DNA from 4 places in the Jejuibacter sp. L23 genome. Region 4 is predicted to be linked to each of the others. Evidence: predicted binding sites of a transcription regulator. Region 4 holds the regulator's gene; each other region holds the start of a gene.
The links. Region 4 encodes PhoB, which activates phosphate uptake and scavenging genes when phosphate is short. Its sites were predicted from a motif close to CTGTCATAAAACTGNCNNAT; they were not measured.

Region 1 (4,503 bases), 1.9 Mb from region 4:
CGAAAATCACCGACTGCCTGGAGGTAATCGATCCGCAGGCGTTCCCGCTGGCAGGCATCGATGATGAGTTTCGCTGGATTGTGGCGCCCTGCGTGGTCTCAACGCTGCTGGTGGATCGCCTGGCGGCGCACTTCGAACAGCAGACCGGACACGACCTGAATATTCGACGCTACTATCGCCAGTTCGATTATTGATAAAAAAGCGGCTTAGCCGCGAGCGCGCTCGCGGCGGTCAGGTTATTTATGCGCGACTGCGGGGCTGACTCAGGCGCAGGCTGCTGATGATTGCCGCTATACAGGCAAAAGCGGCCGCCAGCCAGAGGGCGGACTGGGTACCGCTGTCGTTAAACAGGTTAAACATCAGCGCTACCAGCGCGGCTCCGATGCTCTGACCGGTCAGACGCGCGGTGCCCAGCATCCCGCTGGCACCGCCGCTGCGGTTATGTGGAGCGCTGGATATAAGGGTATGGTTATTCGGCGACTGGAACAGCGCAAATCCGACGCCGCACAGCGCCATACGCCAGATGATATCCATATCGCCAGGGGTATCCGTAAGTAGCGCCAGCGCCGCCAGCCCGGCGGTAAACAGCAACAGCCCCAGCGCACCCAGCAGTCCGGCATGGACATGTTCGATCAGTCTTCCGGCCACAGGCGCCACCAGCATAGTCGCGATAGGCCAGGGGGTCAGCAGCAACCCTGTCTCCACTTCGCTGCGTCCCAGCACCCCTTGCATCCAGAACGGCAGGGCGACCAGCGCCAGCATCTGTGCGGTAAACGAACAGATAGAGGTCGCCATCGATAGCGAAAAAATCGGAATACGTAGCAGGTCCACTGGCAGTAACGGCACTTCCAGGCGCAGCTGGCGGCGCACAAAGAGCGTACCGATAATCAACAGCGCGATACACTCACCGGCAACCAGCAGCGGCGGCTGTCCCTGCGCGAAGCCGCTCAGGGCGCCGATCAGCAGGCCAAAGGTCAGGGCGTTCATCAGCGCGCTGGGCAGATCGAAGCGCTGACGCTGTTTTTCGGTGTTGGCTGGTAGCCAGCGCAGCGCCAGAATCAGTCCCACAACGCCGATGGGCAGGTTAATCAGAAACAGCCAGTGCCAGGTAGCGACCGACAGAATCGCCGCGGCCACGGTGGGGCCAGCGGCGGCGGAGACCGCCACGATCAACGCGTTAATGGCGAGCCCGCGTCCCAGTTGGGCGCGGGGATAGATCAGGCGAATCAGCGCGGTATTCACGCTCATTACCGCCGCTGCGCTAAAGCCCTGAAGGATGCGGGCGGCAATCAGCCATTCCAGCGTAGGGGAAAGGGCACACATCAGCGACGTCAGGCTAAACAGCGCTAGCCCGTAGCGGTAGATACGCCGGTAGCCGACCATATCGCCTAAAAAAGAGAATGACAGTAGCGACACCATAATCGCCATCTGATAGGCATTGACCACCCAGATGGTGCTGGCCGGGCTGGCCTGCAGTTCCTGGGAGAGCGTCGGCAGCGCTACATTAGCAATCGCGCCATCCAGCACCGACATCATAATACCCAGAGCGATGGTGATAATAGCGCCGTAGCGTTGGGGCAGCGGCATGCCGTCTGCGGGGGAGTTTTCCATAAAATGACGGATTAGTGGCAAAAAGTTTAATAAAGCGACCAGTTTATCATCGATGGTGCAGCTGAATGTCGCAGATTTGTAACGAAACTGGCGCACAGCGATTGCGGCACGCGGGTGGTCAAATTATACTAAAAACCAGTTCTGATTTTTATAAAACAAATTGCGCCGAGGTGATTAATGGCAGTCGCAGACTTGGATAAGCAGCCGGATTCGGTCTCTTCCGTACTGAAGGTATTCGGTATTCTTCAGGCGTTGGGCGAAGAACGCGAAATAGGGATAACCGAGCTGTCGCAGCGCGTAATGATGTCGAAAAGCACGGTATACCGCTTTTTGCAGACCATGAAGTCGCTGGGTTACGTCGCTCAGGAAGGCGAGTCGGAAAAGTATTCTCTGACTCTGAAGCTTTTTGAGCTGGGTGCCCGCTCGCTGCAGAATGTCGATCTGATTCGCAGTGCCGACATTCAGATGCGCGAGCTGTCGCGTCAGACCAAAGAGACCATCCATTTGGGGGCGCTGGATGAAGACAGCATTGTCTACATCCACAAAATCGACTCCATGTATAACCTGCGTATGTATTCGCGTATTGGTCGCCGGAACCCGCTGCACAGTACCGCTATTGGGAAGGTGCTGCTGGCCTGGCGCGATCGCGACGAGGTAAAGGAAATCCTCTCGCACATTGAGTATACCCGCAGCACATCACGTACCGTTGGTAGCACCGAAGAGCTGCTGCCGGTTCTGGATACGGTGAAAAGACTGGGTTACGGGGAAGATAATGAGGAACAGGAAGAGGGGTTGCGCTGTATTGCGGTGCCGGTATTCGACCGTTTCGGCGTGGTGATTGCCGGACTGAGTATTTCGTTCCCGACTTTACGTTTCTCTGAAGAAAAACTGCATGAGTATGTGGCGATGTTGCATCGCGCCGCACGCAATATCTCCGAACAACAGGGCTATCACGACTATCCGTTCTGATAATTACGGCCCCGCCCCTGGCGGGGCCGTAATCGCTTATTTGCCGTCGTCGACCGCGTCGCCGGTCTTGCGCAGTACCGGGCAGTCCGTAATGCCGATGATACCGCTGTCGGTGTGAACGTACTGAACGGTCTGAGTGCTGCGGGCGGTCAGATATTTACACTGTAGTCCCAGCCCAGCAGCGTTCTCCTTGCTGCCGATAAGCACCCCATAGCCGCTCAGTAGTAAGCCAATCCAGATGAGCGCCAGCACAATAATGATACGAATCAGGATGCGCATTAATTCCCTCTTATTTGATATTGATTTGCGAAAGCCAGGGTAAAACAGCGGGCAGATCTTAACAATCTGATGATTCCTAAAGGAAACGCTGAATGAGTGAAGTTTGGTTTAACCTGGCGATGCCAGGATGGTAGCATACCCTGCCCGACAACAATGGAGTCGCTGTGAGAAAATACTGGTGGATCATCCTGATAGTCGTCCTGATAGCCTGCCTGCTGATGTGGACACAGATGCTGAACGCCATGTGCGATCAGGATGAACCATTCTTTAACGGTATTTGCGTTGTGAATAAATTTATCCCCTGGTAGCGAGTAAGGGCGCTTGCGCCGGTGGTGTCCCGGGCAGACCCGCGGTAGAATCCGGGTTTGTTTGAGGTGGTTAAATGAATGAACTCATGAATACGTTAAATGTGGCCTCGCTGGCGGTCTCCGGACTGATGCTGGTGATTGGTCTGGTGGTGTGGTTTTTTGTTAATCGCGCAAGCGTCAGGGCCAGCGAGCAGGTCGCGTTGCTTGAAGCGCTGCTCGAACAGCAGAAGCGACAAAACGCGCTGCTGCGTCGTCTGTGCGAGGCCAATGAACCTGAAAAGGATGCGCCCGTACTGGTTCAGGATGATAACGACGAAGAGCTGGTGCGGCTGGTAGCGGAGCGCTGAATCTGCTATATCATCCAGAGGCTGATTCTGCGGAGGCCCAATGCCCTGGAAAAACCCCTGGTATGATCCCCAACTGGCGCACCATCTTCCCAATGGCTTCTGCAATATTGAGCCGGGCCGCCGTCAGCCCGGCGATTTAAAGCGCTGGCGTAGAATGCGCCGCGAGCAGGGGCTTCCCTTTCCTCCTGATGACGGTTACCCGGGGTTTATCGCGCGCTGGTGGCAGTATGCCGACATTTGCGGCAATGAAGATGCCGTCTGGTGGCTGGGCCATGCCACATTGCTGCTGCGTATCAATGGCCGCTATCTGTTAACCGATCCGGTCTTTTCCCACCGCGCCTCTCCGCTGCGTTTCTGGGGGCCCCAGCGCAGGACGCCGCTGGCCCTGGTGCCGGACGATCTCCCGCAGCTTGATGCGGTGCTTATCTCTCATAACCACTACGATCATCTCGACAGCGCCAGCATACGGCTATTACACCGGCGTTTTCCCCATGCCGCTTTTCTGGTCCCTGCAGGTCTGGGAACCTGGTTTCGACGCCGGGGTATTCATCAGGTTGTGGAGCGCGACTGGTGGCAGAACCACGAGCTCAACGGTATTACGCTGACTGCGGTGCCCGCACGTCACTGGAGTATGCGTACCCCCTGGGATCGCAACCGTTCTCTGTGGTGTGGTTGGGTGGTGGAATGGGCTTCCCGGCGCTTCTGGTTCAGCGGCGATACTGGCTACAGCGATCTGCTGCTGGAGATTCCCCAGCGTCTTGGCGCGCTGGATGGGGCTGCGATTCCTATTGGCGCCTATGAGCCACGCTGGTTTATGCGCGATCACCATATGGGGCCTCAGGAGGCGGTGGCGCTCTGGAGGGCGATAGGACGCCCCCTTGCCATTCCCATTCACTGGGGAGTATTTGAGCTGGCGGATGAATCGCTGGACGCGCCGCCGCGTGAACTGTGCGCGGCGTTGAGTGCGGTAGGGGAACAGGAGGCCGCTT
Region 2 (4,503 bases), 1.5 Mb from region 4:
GATGAAGCCAACGCGCAGGCGCCCGTTGCGGATGCCGCGCCGGAGCAGGAACAGCAAGAGGCGGTTGCGCAATCCGCTGCGCCTGACGAGGATCGTGCAGAAGCAGAAGCAGAAGCAGAAGCAGAAGCAGAAGCAGAAGCAGAAGCAGAAGCAGAAGCAGAAGCAGAAGCGCCGCAGCCTGCCGCTCAGGCAGAACAGGAAAAGCCGACCAAAGAGGGCTTCTTCGCGCGTCTGAAGCGCAGCCTGGTGAAAACCAAACAGAATCTGGGCTCCGGCTTTATCAGCCTGTTCCGCGGTAAGAAGATTGACGACGAACTGTTCGAGGAGCTGGAAGAACAGCTGCTGGTGGCGGACGTTGGCGTAGAAACCACGCGTAAGATCATCGCTAACCTGACCGAAGGGGCTTCCCGTAAGCAGCTGCGCGACGCCGAAGCGCTCTACGGCCTGCTGAAAGATGAGATGAGCGGTATCCTGGCGAAGGTGGACGAACCGCTGAACGTAGAAGGTAAAACCCCGTTCGTGATCCTGATGGTTGGCGTTAACGGCGTGGGTAAGACCACCACCATCGGCAAGCTGGCGCGTCAGTTTCAGCAGCAGGGTAAGTCGGTGATGCTGGCTGCGGGGGATACCTTCCGCGCCGCCGCGGTGGAACAGCTCCAGGTCTGGGGCCAGCGTAACGATATTCCTGTGGTGGCGCAGCATACCGGCGCCGACTCCGCCTCGGTGATTTTCGACGCCATTCAGGCCGCCAAAGCGCGGGATGTTGACGTACTGATCGCCGATACCGCAGGGCGTTTGCAGAACAAGGCGCACCTGATGGAAGAGCTTAAGAAGATCGTGCGGGTGATGAAAAAGCTGGACGAAGAGGCGCCCCATGAGGTTATGCTCACCATTGATGCCAGCACCGGCCAGAACGCCGTTAGCCAGGCGAAACTGTTCCATGAAGCAGTGGGCCTGACTGGCATCACCCTGACCAAACTGGATGGGACCGCGAAAGGGGGAGTCATCTTCTCTGTGGCGGACCAGTTTGGTATTCCGATTCGCTACATCGGCGTCGGTGAGCGGATTGAAGATTTACGTCCCTTCAACGCGGACGATTTTATTGAGGCACTGTTTGCCCGAGAGGATTGACTATGATTCGCTTTGAACAAGTCAGCAAGGCCTATCGCGGCGGGAGGAAAGCGCTGCAGGGCGTCTCTTTCCATCTGCGACAGGGCGAGATGGCGTTTCTGACCGGCCACTCAGGGGCCGGGAAAAGCACCCTGTTAAAGCTGATTTGCGGCATTGAACGTCCCAGCGCTGGCCAGATCTGGTTTGGCGGCCATGATATCAGCCGCCTGAAAGCGCGTGAGGTTCCCTTCCTGCGACGTCAGATCGGCATGATTTTCCAGGACCACCACCTGTTAATGGACCGTACCGTATATGACAACGTGGCGATCCCGCTGATTATTGCGGGTGCCAGCGGTGAAGATATTCGCCGCCGCGTCAGCGCGGCGCTGGACAAGGTCGGGCTGCTCGACAAAGCGAAAAGTTTTCCTATTCAGCTTTCCGGTGGTGAACAACAGCGGGTGGGCATCGCCCGCGCCGTGGTGAATAAGCCCGCCGTGTTGCTGGCGGATGAACCGACCGGTAACCTGGACGGCGCCCTGTCGGAAGGCATTCTGCGCCTGTTCGAGGAGTTTAACCGCGTAGGGGTCACGGTGCTGATGGCGACCCACGACCTTGCGCTGATTTCACGGTGCCCGTATCGGGTGCTGAACCTGAGCGAAGGACATCTGCACGGAGGCGCCGCCGGTGAATAGACGCAAGCTGGTATCCAGGATCAAGCAATTTAACAGCCGGAACCCGCGCGGCGGGAAATCCTCCGGTCGACTGGGCGAACTGGGCCGCCTGGCGAAACAGCGGGTCAGTAGTGGCGGTAATCGTTCCTCCCAGCCAAGGCGCAAGGGCGTGAAGGGCGGCGTTAACGAACAGTTTCGCTATGCCTGGCAGGGAGCCCTGCAGGATCTGCGGGATAAACCCTTCGCCACCTTTCTGACAGTGATGGTGATTGCCATCTCCCTGACGCTGCCGAGCGTCTGCTACATGGTGTACAAAAATGTGAACCATGCGGCGACCCAGTATTATCCCTCTCCGCAAATCACCGTTTATATGGATAAGACGCTGGATGATAGCGCAGCCCAGCAGGTGGTGGCGCAGATTCAGAGCGAAGAGGGGGTAGAGAAGGTGAACTACCTCTCCAGAGACGAAGCCCTGGGAGAATTCCGTAACTGGTCCGGCTTTGGCGGCGCGCTGGATATGCTGGAAGAAAACCCGCTACCGGCCGTGGCGGTGGTGGAGCCGAAGGTAGACTTCCAGGGGACCGATTCGCTGAATACGCTACGTGACAGAATTTCCCGGGTTCAGGGAATTGATGAAGTGCGTATGGACGACAGCTGGTTTGCCCGGCTGGCGGCGCTGACCGGACTGGTGGGCCGCGTGGCGGCAATGATCGGCGTGCTGATGGTCGCCGCAGTGTTCCTGGTTATCGGCAACAGCGTGCGGTTGAGCATCTTCGCCCGCCGCGACACGATCAACGTGCAGAAGCTGATTGGCGCCACCGACGGCTTTATTCTGCGTCCCTTCCTGTACGGCGGGGCGCTGCTGGGCTTTAGCGGCGCTTTTCTGTCGTTGATTCTGTCAGAGGTGCTGGTGCTGCGGCTTTCGTCTGCCGTTAGCGAAGTGGCCCGGGTGTTTGGTACTAAGTTCGAACTCAGCGGCCTGTCATTCGACGAGTGTCTGCTGCTGCTACTGGTCTCCTCGATGATTGGTTGGGTGGCAGCCTGGCTTGCCACTGTGCAACATTTACGTCACTTTACCCCTGACTGATAAATCTCTGGTATACTCATTCCCTGCTTGCGAGATCCCGTCAGCAGGGAATGAGCAGTATGTTGACTCTTTCTACCCCCTGCCTGCGCTTTCATAGCATCGTCACATTTTTTTGATATTCTTATTCACAATTCGACATTGAACTTGTGGATAAAATCACTGTCTGATGTTACTGAAGCGCGTATGCTCGCAACAGCAAATGTCGCTCCGGAGCGGCGTTGCCTGATGGGGACGACGCGGAGTAAAAAAGAATTGTGAGGATTTGAATGACCAACGAGATGCAAAATTTAGCTTTAGCCCCGGTGGGTAACCTGGAGTCTTATATCCGGGCCGCCAATGCCTGGCCGATGTTGTCGGCTGAGGAAGAGCGGGCGCTTGCTGAAAGGCTGCATTACCAGGGCGATCTGGAAGCAGCTAAGAAGCTGATCCTGTCCCACCTGCGCTTTGTTGTTCATATCGCTCGTAACTATGCCGGCTATGGCCTGCCGCAGGCGGACCTGATCCAGGAAGGGAATATCGGCCTGATGAAAGCGGTGCGCCGCTTTAACCCGGAGGTCGGGGTGCGTCTGGTCTCTTTCGCCGTTCACTGGATCAAGGCGGAGATCCACGAGTATGTGCTGCGCAACTGGCGTATCGTTAAAGTGGCGACCACCAAAGCCCAGCGCAAGCTGTTCTTCAACCTGCGTAAAACCAAGCAGCGTCTTGGCTGGTTTAATCAGGACGAAGTCGAGATGGTGGCCAGGGAACTGGGCGTCAGCAGTAAGGACGTGCGTGAAATGGAGTCGCGAATGGCGGCCCAGGACATGACGTTCGATATGCCGTCCGACGATGATTCCCACGACGGCCAGCCGATGGCGCCGGTGCTCTTTTTGCAGGACAAAACCTCGAACTTTGCCGATGGTATTGAGGATGATAACTGGGAAGAGCACGCCGCGGATAAGCTCTCTGACGCGATGCAGGGTCTGGACGAGCGTAGCCAGCATATTATTCGCGCCCGCTGGCTCGATGAAGACAACAAGAGCACGCTGCAGGAACTGGCCGACTGCTACGGCGTTTCCGCCGAACGTGTGCGTCAGCTTGAAAAGAACGCGATGAAAAAGCTGCGAGCCGCGATCGAAGCCTGATAAAGCGCTCGCAGCTAACAAACCCCGACGTCTCCGGACGCCGGGGTTTTTTATTGGCAGGAGAAATCAGTACGGGCTTGCCGTTGGCCGCACGATGATTTCGCTGACATCGACATCGGGCGGTTGCGCAATGGCAAAGGCGATGGCACGGGCGATAGCTTCTGCCGGCATCGCACCGGCACGGAACGACTTCATGGCCTCACGGGCGGAGGCATCGGTGATGGTATCCGCCAGTTCGGATTCGGTCACTCCCGGACTGATAACGCTAACGCGAATATTGCCGCCGACCTCCTGACGCAAACCTTCGGAAATAGCCATAACGGCAAACTTGGTGGCGGAATAGACCGCAGCCGTCGGTACTACGCTATGGCCGCCGATCGACGACAGGTTGATGACCTGCCCTGAGCCCTGGCTTTGCATGAGGGGAAGTGCCGCTGCGATACCGTGGAGCACGCCGCGGATGTTAACGTCGATCATCCTGTTCCACTCGTCGAGCTTGAGTGCCTCCAGC
Region 3 (4,503 bases), 620 kb from region 4:
TCACCTCTGGCGCCAGCGCGGCAGTCAGGTGATTGCCCTGGACCTGGCTCCGGCCATGCTGACCCGGGTGCGGGCCTGCGAGGCGGCTCACCATTGCGTGCAGGGTGATATCGAGGCGTTACCGCTGGCGACTGATAGCGTCGAACTTGCGTGGAGCAGCCTGGCGGTGCAGTGGTGCAGCTCCCTCTCCCGCGGCCTGTCGGAGCTGAAGCGGGTGACACGTCCCGGAGGTCGGGTGCTGTTCAGCACTCTGTGCGACGGCTCGCTGCCGGAGCTGCATCAGGCGTGGCGGGCGGTGGATAGCCAGCGCCACGCCAATCGCTTCCTGACCGCCGGGCAGATTGCGCGTGCGGCTGACGCGCCCGGTATGCGCTGGTTCTGCGAGACGGTCAGGCTGCATTTTGCCGATCCGCTCAGCGCCATGCGTTCGCTTAAGGGCATTGGTGCCACCCATCTGCACGACGGCCGTACCGCCCGAACCCTGACCCGCAGCCAGCTTAAGGCGCTGACCCTGGCCTGGCCGCAACATGAGGGGCAATTTCCTCTGAGTTATCAACTGTTTTATGGAGTGATCGAGAAGTGACTAAGCGCTGGTTTGTAACCGGAACCGATACCGAAGTGGGAAAAACCGTCGCCAGCTGCGCGCTGTTACAGGCCGCCGCCCGGGCGGGCTGGCGCACGGCGGGCTATAAACCGGTGGCGTCCGGAAGCCGGATGACCCGTGAAGGGATACGTAATGGCGATGCTCTGGCCCTGCAGCGTCACAGTACCCTGACGCTGGACTATGCCCAGGTGAATCCGCTGGCGTTTCTGGAGCCGACCTCGCCGCATATCGTCAGCACAGAAGAGGGCAGGCCTATTGAATTCAGCCAGCTTTCCGCCGGGCTGCGTGTTCTGGAGCAGCAGGCTGACTGGGTACTGGTGGAAGGTGCCGGGGGCTGGTTTACGCCACTGTCTGAACGCCGCTATTTTTCCGACTGGGTCGTGGAAGAGCAACTGCCGGTCATTCTGGTGGTGGGGATTAAGCTTGGCTGCATCAACCATGCGCTGCTGACCGCCGCCGCGGTGCAGAGCGCCGGGCTGCGGCTGGCGGGCTGGGTCGCCAATAATGTTCAGCAACCCGGCCGCCGCCATGCGGAATACCTTGCCACGCTGCGCGAGCGGTTGCCCGCGCCGATGCTTGGCGAGATCCCCTGGCTTACGGATCCTGCCGTACCTGGCGACCGGTGGCTCGATCTGACCCTGCTTGACGCCTAAGGCGCCATCCAGCCCAGTAGTCGTTCATCCAGTTGACCTGGCCTGCCCTGGGCCAGGTTACGGCCGCGATGCAGTAGACAGAAACGATCCGCCACTTTGCGGATGAACGACAGGCTGCACTCGGCCATCAGAATCGTCATTCCAAACTCCTGAACCAGCCGTTTCACCAGCAGCGCCATCTCTTCCAGCGGCGTTTGCGGGTGTGCGCTCAGGGGCTCATCCAGAATCAGCAGCCGTGGAGCAGTGACCAGCGCCAGAGCTAACGACAGCTGCTGTTGCAGCACACCAGGCAGCGCGCTGGCGCGCAGATGTCGGATGGCATAAAGCGCCGGAAACAGGGTGTCGATCAGCGGCGGAATGGCGCGGGGAGCGGTATTCACCGCTCTGTGCGCGATATGCAGATTCTCCTCGACCGAAAGCTGAGTAAACAGCCGCCGACCCTGGGGCAGGTAGCCAATGCCCAGTGCCGCCCTGCGTGCGACCGACATATTACGCAAATCCTCCGGCGGACCACCGGGGGCATGCCAGAGCAGGGTGCCGCTCTGTACCGGCAGGTGGCCGGTGATACAGTTGGCCAGGGTGGTTTTACCCGCGCCCGGCTCGCCTAACAGACAGGTGCACTCTCCCGGCGCCAGCTCCAGATCCACATTCCATAATACGTGGCGCTCACCGTAAAACTGATTCACTGCGCGTACACTCAACATGGCTCACTCCTCCGCCTGGGTTATCGGCCACCGCGTGCGCGGCTATCAGGAACCACTGCAAATCGCTTGCCAGCTATTTCAATGAGCGGAAAGAGCAGACACCCGCTAAAAAAACGGATAAAACGCTGCAATGCAGAGTTTTACTCTGCTGGCTGGGGCGTCAGCCTGCACTTCACCGGTGCCGGGGGGCTCGCCCTTTTGGTGCAGAAAGGGGACTTTATGGTGCCAGACTGGAATGTGCCTCGGACGGTTTAAGAGAGAAAAAAAAGCGCAAAACTTTTTTTTGCGGCCTGACACACACAAATCAGGGCTTTTGGACAGACGGCATGGTCTGTGGGCCTGGAGCAGTTATCCACTATTCCTGTGGATAACCTTGTGCATTAGAGTTAGAAAACCTGCGGTAAGCAAGAAAAGACGCGGTCCGCGCCTGAATTGGTGTCAAAGCCGCCTTTATTTAAAAATTAATTTATTTCAACGAGTTAAATAAAATCAATCCTTGTCATAAAACTGCCATCTCAGGAAATAAAACTTTCATCGCCTTGCTTGACAAATGTTAAAATTTACCCGCTCTCTGGGGATAACCGAAATCGCCAGGTTAAATCATCCGATGCGGCGGCCAAACGGCAGATTTTTACCGGTGAATCGGTGTGAGGAGGGGGAGGTGAATAGCAGGTTACTGTGTTTTCATCCAGCTATTGTGATTGGCAAAAGCCGCCATGGCGAGTAAAATTACTCTCCGGCTTGCACACTTCTTCACCACCAGGTAGCCCGCCATGAGCAAAGCGTTAAAACTCCACTCCGCCTTCCAACCTTCCGGCGACCAGCCTGATGCCATTAAACGCCTCTGCGAGGGGCTGGATGACGGGCTGGCGCACCAGACTCTGCTGGGGGTAACCGGCTCGGGGAAAACCTTCACTATTGCCAACGTCATCGCGAATTTGCAGCGCCCCACCATGGTGCTGGCGCCGAACAAAACCCTGGCGGCGCAGCTGTATGGCGAAATGAAGGAGTTCTTCCCGGAAAACGCGGTGGAGTATTTCGTCTCTTATTACGATTACTATCAGCCCGAAGCTTACGTGCCCAGCTCCGATACCTTTATTGAAAAAGATGCCTCTGTGAACGAGCACATCGAGCAGATGCGACTGTCGGCCACCAAAGCGCTGCTGGAGCGGCGCGATGTGGTGGTGGTGGCATCGGTATCCGCTATCTATGGTCTGGGCGATCCCGACCTCTACCTGAAGATGATGCTGCATCTGACCGTCGGGATGCTGGTGGATCAGCGTTCGATTCTGCGGCGTCTGGCGGAGCTGCAATACACCCGTAACGATCAGGCGTTCCAGCGCGGCACCTTCCGGGTGCGCGGCGAGGTTATCGATATCTTCCCGGCGGAATCCGACGAGATAGCGCTGCGGGTGGAGCTGTTCGATGACGAAGTGGAGCGGCTGTCGCTGTTCGATCCGCTGACCGGCCACGTGGAGTCCACGGTGCAGCGCTACACCATCTACCCCAAAACCCACTATGTGACGCCGCGCGAGCGCATCATCCAGGCGATGGAAGAGATCAAAGTCGAACTGGCCGATCGCCGCAAAGTGCTACTGGCTAACGATAAACTGCTGGAAGAGCAGCGCCTGAGCCAGCGTACTCAGTTCGATCTGGAGATGATGAACGAGCTGGGCTACTGCTCGGGCATCGAAAACTACTCACGCTATCTTTCCGGGCGCGGCCCGGGCGAGCCGCCGCCGACCCTGTTCGACTATCTGCCCGCAGACGGACTGCTGGTGGTGGATGAATCCCACGTGACCATTCCCCAGATTGGCGGCATGTTCCGCGGTGACCGGGCGCGTAAAGAGACCCTGGTGGAGTACGGTTTTCGGCTGCCGTCGGCGTTGGATAACCGCCCGCTGAAATTTGAAGAGTTCGAGGCGCTGGCGCCCCAGACCATCTACGTTTCCGCGACGCCGGGCAATTACGAGATGGAAAAATCCGGCGGCGATGTGATCGATCAGGTGGTGCGGCCTACCGGCCTGCTGGATCCGATGATCGAGGTCCGACCGGTAGCGACTCAGGTGGACGATCTGCTGTCGGAGATCCGTCAACGTGCCGCACGCAACGAACGGGTGCTGGTGACCACCCTGACCAAACGCATGGCGGAAGACCTGACCGAATATCTGGAAGAGCACGGGGAGCGGGTACGCTATCTGCATTCGGATATCGATACCGTGGAGCGGATGGAGATTATTCGCGACCTGCGACTGGGCGAATTCGATGTGCTGGTGGGGATCAACCTGCTGCGAGAGGGGCTGGATATGCCGGAAGTCTCGCTGGTGGCGATTCTTGATGCCGATAAAGAGGGCTTCCTGCGTTCAGAACGCTCCCTGATTCAGACCATTGGCCGCGCTGCGCGTAACGTTAACGGCCAGGCGATTCTGTACGGCGATAAGATTACTCCTTCCATGGCGAAGGCGATTGGCGAAACCGAACGCCGTCGCGAGAAGCAGCAGCGCTATAACGAAGAGCACGGCATTGTGCCCCAGGGGCTTAA
Region 4 (4,503 bases):
TTGGGTGGTCGCCAGCATTTGCGTCTGCTGCTGGCGCTGCTGCCACAAGGGCTGAAGGCGGGCGGCGGGCTGCGCTCGTGCCAGGCGGGCCAGATCGGGGCCAGCCTGTTCCAGCGCCTGGCGGGCCTGGTTCAGGGCCTGTTGCGCCTGTTCCCGGCGCTGGCGACGCTGATGCAACTGCTGTAGCCACTGATGATGGCGCTGGCACTGCTGCTGCTCGCCGGTCAGTTTTTTTTCCTCGTCAGTGAGCGCCTGCAAACCCTGATTCAACTGCTGCCGTTGGGCTTCATCGAGCAGAGTGACGCCGCCCGCCTGGGCTTCCAGTTGTTCCAGTTCGCTCTTTGCCTGGCGATGTTGCTCAAAGACCCGGGCCGACAGGCGGCCATAGATTTCGGTGCCGGTCAGCTCTTCAAGCAGCGCCGCGCGGGTATTGGCATCGGCATTCAGGAAGGCGGCGAACTGCCCCTGGGAAAGCAGCATCGATTTAGTGAAACGGTCATAGTCCAGCCCGGAAAGCTGCTCCTGGAGATCCAGTTTGTCTTTGACTTTATCCGCCAGAATTTCGCCGCTGTCGCAGCGCGCCAGCTCCACTCTGGGGGCCTGGAGCTTGCCGTCTGCCAGACCCCGGGCGCGGTTCTGGCTCCAGAAGGCGCGATACGCCACGCCCCGTACTTCAAATTCCACCTCTGCCAGACAGTCGGCGCAGTCCCGGGTCATCAGCTCATTCTGGGTCTGGGAGATACTGCTCAGGCGCGGCGTTTTGTGATACAGCGCCAGGCAGATGGCATCCAGAAGGGTGGTCTTCCCGGCGCCGGTGGGGCCGGTAATGGCAAACAGGCCGTTGCTGACGAAGGGCTCGGCGCTGAAATCAATTTTCCATTCGCCGCGCAGTGAGTTCAGATTGCGCAGGCGCAGGGTTAAAATTTTCATGCTTCATCCTCCTGATGCAGGGCTTCCTGGATTTGACCAAACAACAGGCGCAGCCGCGCTTCCCGTTCAGGCTCCAGCCCTTCCTGCGCCAGGCGGCGACTAAAGACATCGTCCACGCTCAGTTCGCTCAGGGTTTCTTTATGCTGGTTATCGATAGCCCGCTGGCGCTGTTCGCGGCTGCGGCGAATCAGTATCACCTCCAGCGGCAGATCTTCCGTCAACTGGCGGATGTGGCGCTGCATATCGTGCAGGTATTCGTCGGTGGTGACTTCAATATCCAGCCAGGTGACCGGTTGTTCAGGAGCGTCGCGCCAGATGCTGAGCTGCTGTTCAATCTCTGCCAGCGAGCCCTTGATTAGCGCCAGCGGTTGGGTGACGGGCACCGGTAGTGCTTTGATTTCGGTAAGGGCGGCGTCTTCAAAGCTGACCAGACTGACGCTCTTCTCTTTGCCGGTTTCGTCAAAGCTCAGGGCAATGGGAGATCCGCTGTAACGCACGTGTGCCATGCCGCCCACGCTCTGGGGGCGGTGGATATGGCCCAGGGCGATGTAGTCGGCAGGCGGAAAATTCTGGGCAGGAAAGGCGTCCAGGCTGCCGATATAGATATCGCGTACCGAATCGCTGGTGGTGACGCCGACGGCGGTCAGATGGCCGGTGGCGATAATGGGCAAATCGCGCTGGCCGCGTAGCGCCAGTGCCTTCTCGTGAACATGTTGATAGTGCTGGCTGATAGCCTCCAGCAACGAGAGCTGTTTGTCGCGGCCATCCTGCCCCGCCTGGCTCTGCAGCAGATCCCGCGGTCGCAAAAAAGGGATGGGACACAGAATGGCGCCGGGCGTGCCGTCGCGGCTTATGATCTCCAGCGGTTCATCGGTGGGGGTCGCCACCACGCAGGTGTTCAGACAGGCCAACAGTTCCCGGGACTCGTTCAGGGTGGCTACCGAATCATGGTTGCCCGCCAGAATATAGAGCGCGCAGCCGGTCTGCTGCAATCTGACCACAAAGCGGTTATACAGCTCGCGGGCGTAGCTGGGCGGCGAACCGGTATCGAAAATATCCCCCGCCACAATAATGGCGTCCGCCTGGTGATGTTCGGCCTGTGCCAGCAGCCAGTCGAGAAAGGCCTGATGTTCGGCAGCCCGGCTTTTGGTATAGAAATTCTGGCCGAGGTGCCAGTCAGAGGTGTGAATGATCCGCATAATCCCGGTTCCGGTGGCAAAAAAGCGTGAGGGGGATTATAAACAACCTGGAAGCCAGTGCGCCTCTTCTGTGACGGTATCCTGGAATGAGCGCGTCATTAAAGGGTCATGTTTTTCATAAATCTGTCATAAAAGTGACGCATAATGGCGCACATTACAAAATGGCAACCCGCACCCTCGCGACGAGGGCAAGAAAAAATCAGACAGGGCGAATGATGGCGCGACGTATTCTGGTGGTAGAAGATGAGGCTCCAATCCGTGAAATGGTCTGTTTCGTACTTGAGCAGAATGGTTTCCTGCCGCTTGAAGCGGAAGATTACGATGCCGCTGTGGCACGACTTAACGAACCCTGGCCTGACTTGATCCTGCTGGACTGGATGCTGCCTGGCGGTTCCGGGCTTCAGTTGATTAAGCACCTGAAGCGCCAGCCGATGACCCGGGATATTCCGGTAGTGATGCTCACCGCCCGGGGTGAAGAAGAAGACCGGGTGCGCGGACTGGAAACCGGCGCCGATGACTACATCACCAAACCCTTCTCTCCAAAAGAGCTGGTGGCGCGAATTAAGGCCGTGATGCGACGCATTTCGCCCATGGCGGTAGAAGAGCCTATCGAAATTGAAGGGCTAAGCCTCGATCCCACTTCTCACCGGGTGATGAACGGCGAGCGTCCGCTCGATATGGGTCCTACCGAATTTAAGCTTCTGCACTTCTTTATGACGCACCCCGAGCGGGTCTACAGCCGCGAGCAGCTTCTGAATCAGGTTTGGGGCACCAATGTGTACGTCGAGGACAGAACGGTGGATGTGCATATTCGTCGCCTGCGTAAGGTGCTGGAAAACAGCGGCCACGATCGCATGGTTCAGACGGTACGCGGCACTGGTTACCGTTTTTCTACCCGTTATTAATCTGTGATTCAGGAGTAAGCCCTTTGCTGGAACGGCTGTCGTGGAAAAGACTGGCCTTTGAGCTGGTCCTGTGTTGTCTGCCAGCGCTGCTGCTTGGCGCGCTGGTGGGGCACCTGCCGTGGTTTTTACTGGCTGCCGTGACGGGGCTTTTGATTTGGCACTTCCATAATTTGCTGCGGCTCTCCTGGTGGCTATGGGTGGATCGCAGCATGACGCCGCCGCCAGGGCGCGGTAGCTGGGAACCGCTGCTTTATGGACTGCATCAGATGCAGATGCGTAACAGGAAGAGGCGCAATGAGCTGGGAAGCCTGATCAAGCGCTTTCGCAGCGGCGCCGAATCACTGCCGGATGCGGTGGTGTTGACCACTGAAGAGGGGGCGATCTTCTGGTGTAATGGCCTGGCGCAGCAGTTGCTTAACCTGCGCTGGCCCGACGATAACGGCCAGAATATCCTGAACTTGCTGCGCTATCCCGAATTTAGCGACTACCTGAAGTTACGCGACTTTTCCCGCCCATTGAATCTGGTGCTGAACAGCGGCCGACATCTTGAATTCCGCGTGATGTCCTATAGCGATCGTCAGTGGCTGATAGTGGCCAGAGATGTGACCCAGATGCATCAACTGGAAGGGGCGAGGCGTAACTTTTTCGCCAACGTCAGCCATGAACTGCGCACGCCTCTGACGGTGCTCCAGGGCTATCTGGAGATGCTGCGTGAAGGCGAAGCGGATGGCGTGTTGCGTGATAAAGCGCTGTTAACCATGGAAGAGCAGACGCAGCGGATGGGCAGCCTGGTACAACAGTTGCTGACGCTGTCGCGGATTGAAGCTTCGCCCACCCTGGATCTGAGTGAAAGCGTGGATATTCCGGATATGCTGCGTCAGGTGGAGCAGGCCGCCCGCTCGTTGGGGCCGGATCATCAGTTCACTTTCGAGGTGGAGCCCGCCCTGAAGATTCGTGGCAATAGTGAACAGTTGCGCAGCGCCGTCTCGAATCTGGTCTATAACGCCATTAATCATACCCCCGCCGGATCGCATATCGCAGTGTGCTGGCAGCGGACGCCGCAAGGCGCGCGCTTTAGCGTGAGTGACGACGGTCCGGGAATTGCGGCCCACCATCTGCCGCGTCTGACGGAGCGTTTCTATCGGGTGGATAAAGCCCGTTCGCGCCAGAGCGGCGGTAGCGGCCTGGGGCTGGCTATCGTTAAACACGCCCTGAGCCACCATGATACCCGGCTGGAAGTGGAAAGCGTTCCCGGGCTGGGCAGCTGCTTTTCGTTCCAGATACCCGTCCGGTTGATTGATAATCGCACGGAGGGTTAACTCTCCCTTCGCCGCAGGGAATTAATGCCTGCGGCTGTTCGCTTTTTATTCGAATGATAAACCGGACTAAAGTTGAAGAATTGGTGCATCTGTCTGGATGTAATTATATGTTTAGTATATTACTCTGGTTTCAGGATCGCTTCTTGCCTT

Region 1: a site for PhoB is predicted at 1,688-1,707, ahead of kdgR (DNA-binding transcriptional regulator KdgR). Genes of this name have one in related genera too.
Region 2: a site for PhoB is predicted at 2,957-2,976, ahead of rpoH (RNA polymerase sigma factor RpoH). Genes of this name have one in related genera too.
Region 3: a site for PhoB is predicted at 2,458-2,477, ahead of uvrB (excinuclease ABC subunit UvrB). Genes of this name have one in related genera too.

Annotation. Positions count from the first base shown of each region.
Region 1 covers NZ_CP138199.1:3,065,539-3,070,041, reverse strand. Annotated here, with positions in the region: gene SCU88_RS14260 (SIS domain-containing protein) at 1-194, shown strand, start outside; gene SCU88_RS14255 (MFS transporter) at 241-1,611, opposite strand; gene kdgR (DNA-binding transcriptional regulator KdgR) at 1,789-2,580, shown strand; gene SCU88_RS14245 (YobH family protein) at 2,617-2,859, opposite strand; gene SCU88_RS14240 (PhoP/PhoQ regulator MgrB) at 3,024-3,167, shown strand; gene SCU88_RS14235 (YebO family protein) at 3,242-3,514, shown strand; gene SCU88_RS14230 (MBL fold metallo-hydrolase) at 3,555-4,503, shown strand, end outside.
Region 2 covers NZ_CP138199.1:4,894,056-4,898,558, reverse strand. Annotated here, with positions in the region: gene ftsY (signal recognition particle-docking protein FtsY) at 1-1,131, shown strand, start outside; gene ftsE (cell division ATP-binding protein FtsE) at 1,134-1,802, shown strand; gene ftsX (permease-like cell division protein FtsX) at 1,795-2,868, shown strand; gene rpoH (RNA polymerase sigma factor RpoH) at 3,135-3,992, shown strand; gene SCU88_RS23425 (SDR family oxidoreductase) at 4,059-4,503, opposite strand, start outside.
Region 3 covers NZ_CP138199.1:1,767,380-1,771,882, forward strand. Annotated here, with positions in the region: gene bioC (malonyl-ACP O-methyltransferase BioC) at 1-583, shown strand, start outside; gene bioD (dethiobiotin synthase) at 580-1,257, shown strand; gene SCU88_RS08145 (ABC transporter ATP-binding protein) at 1,254-1,961, opposite strand; gene uvrB (excinuclease ABC subunit UvrB) at 2,735-4,503, shown strand, end outside.
Region 4 covers NZ_CP138199.1:1,147,458-1,151,960, forward strand. Annotated here, with positions in the region: gene sbcC (exonuclease subunit SbcC) at 1-930, opposite strand, end outside; gene sbcD (exonuclease subunit SbcD) at 927-2,129, opposite strand; gene phoB (phosphate response regulator transcription factor PhoB) at 2,345-3,034, shown strand; gene phoR (phosphate regulon sensor histidine kinase PhoR) at 3,058-4,353, shown strand.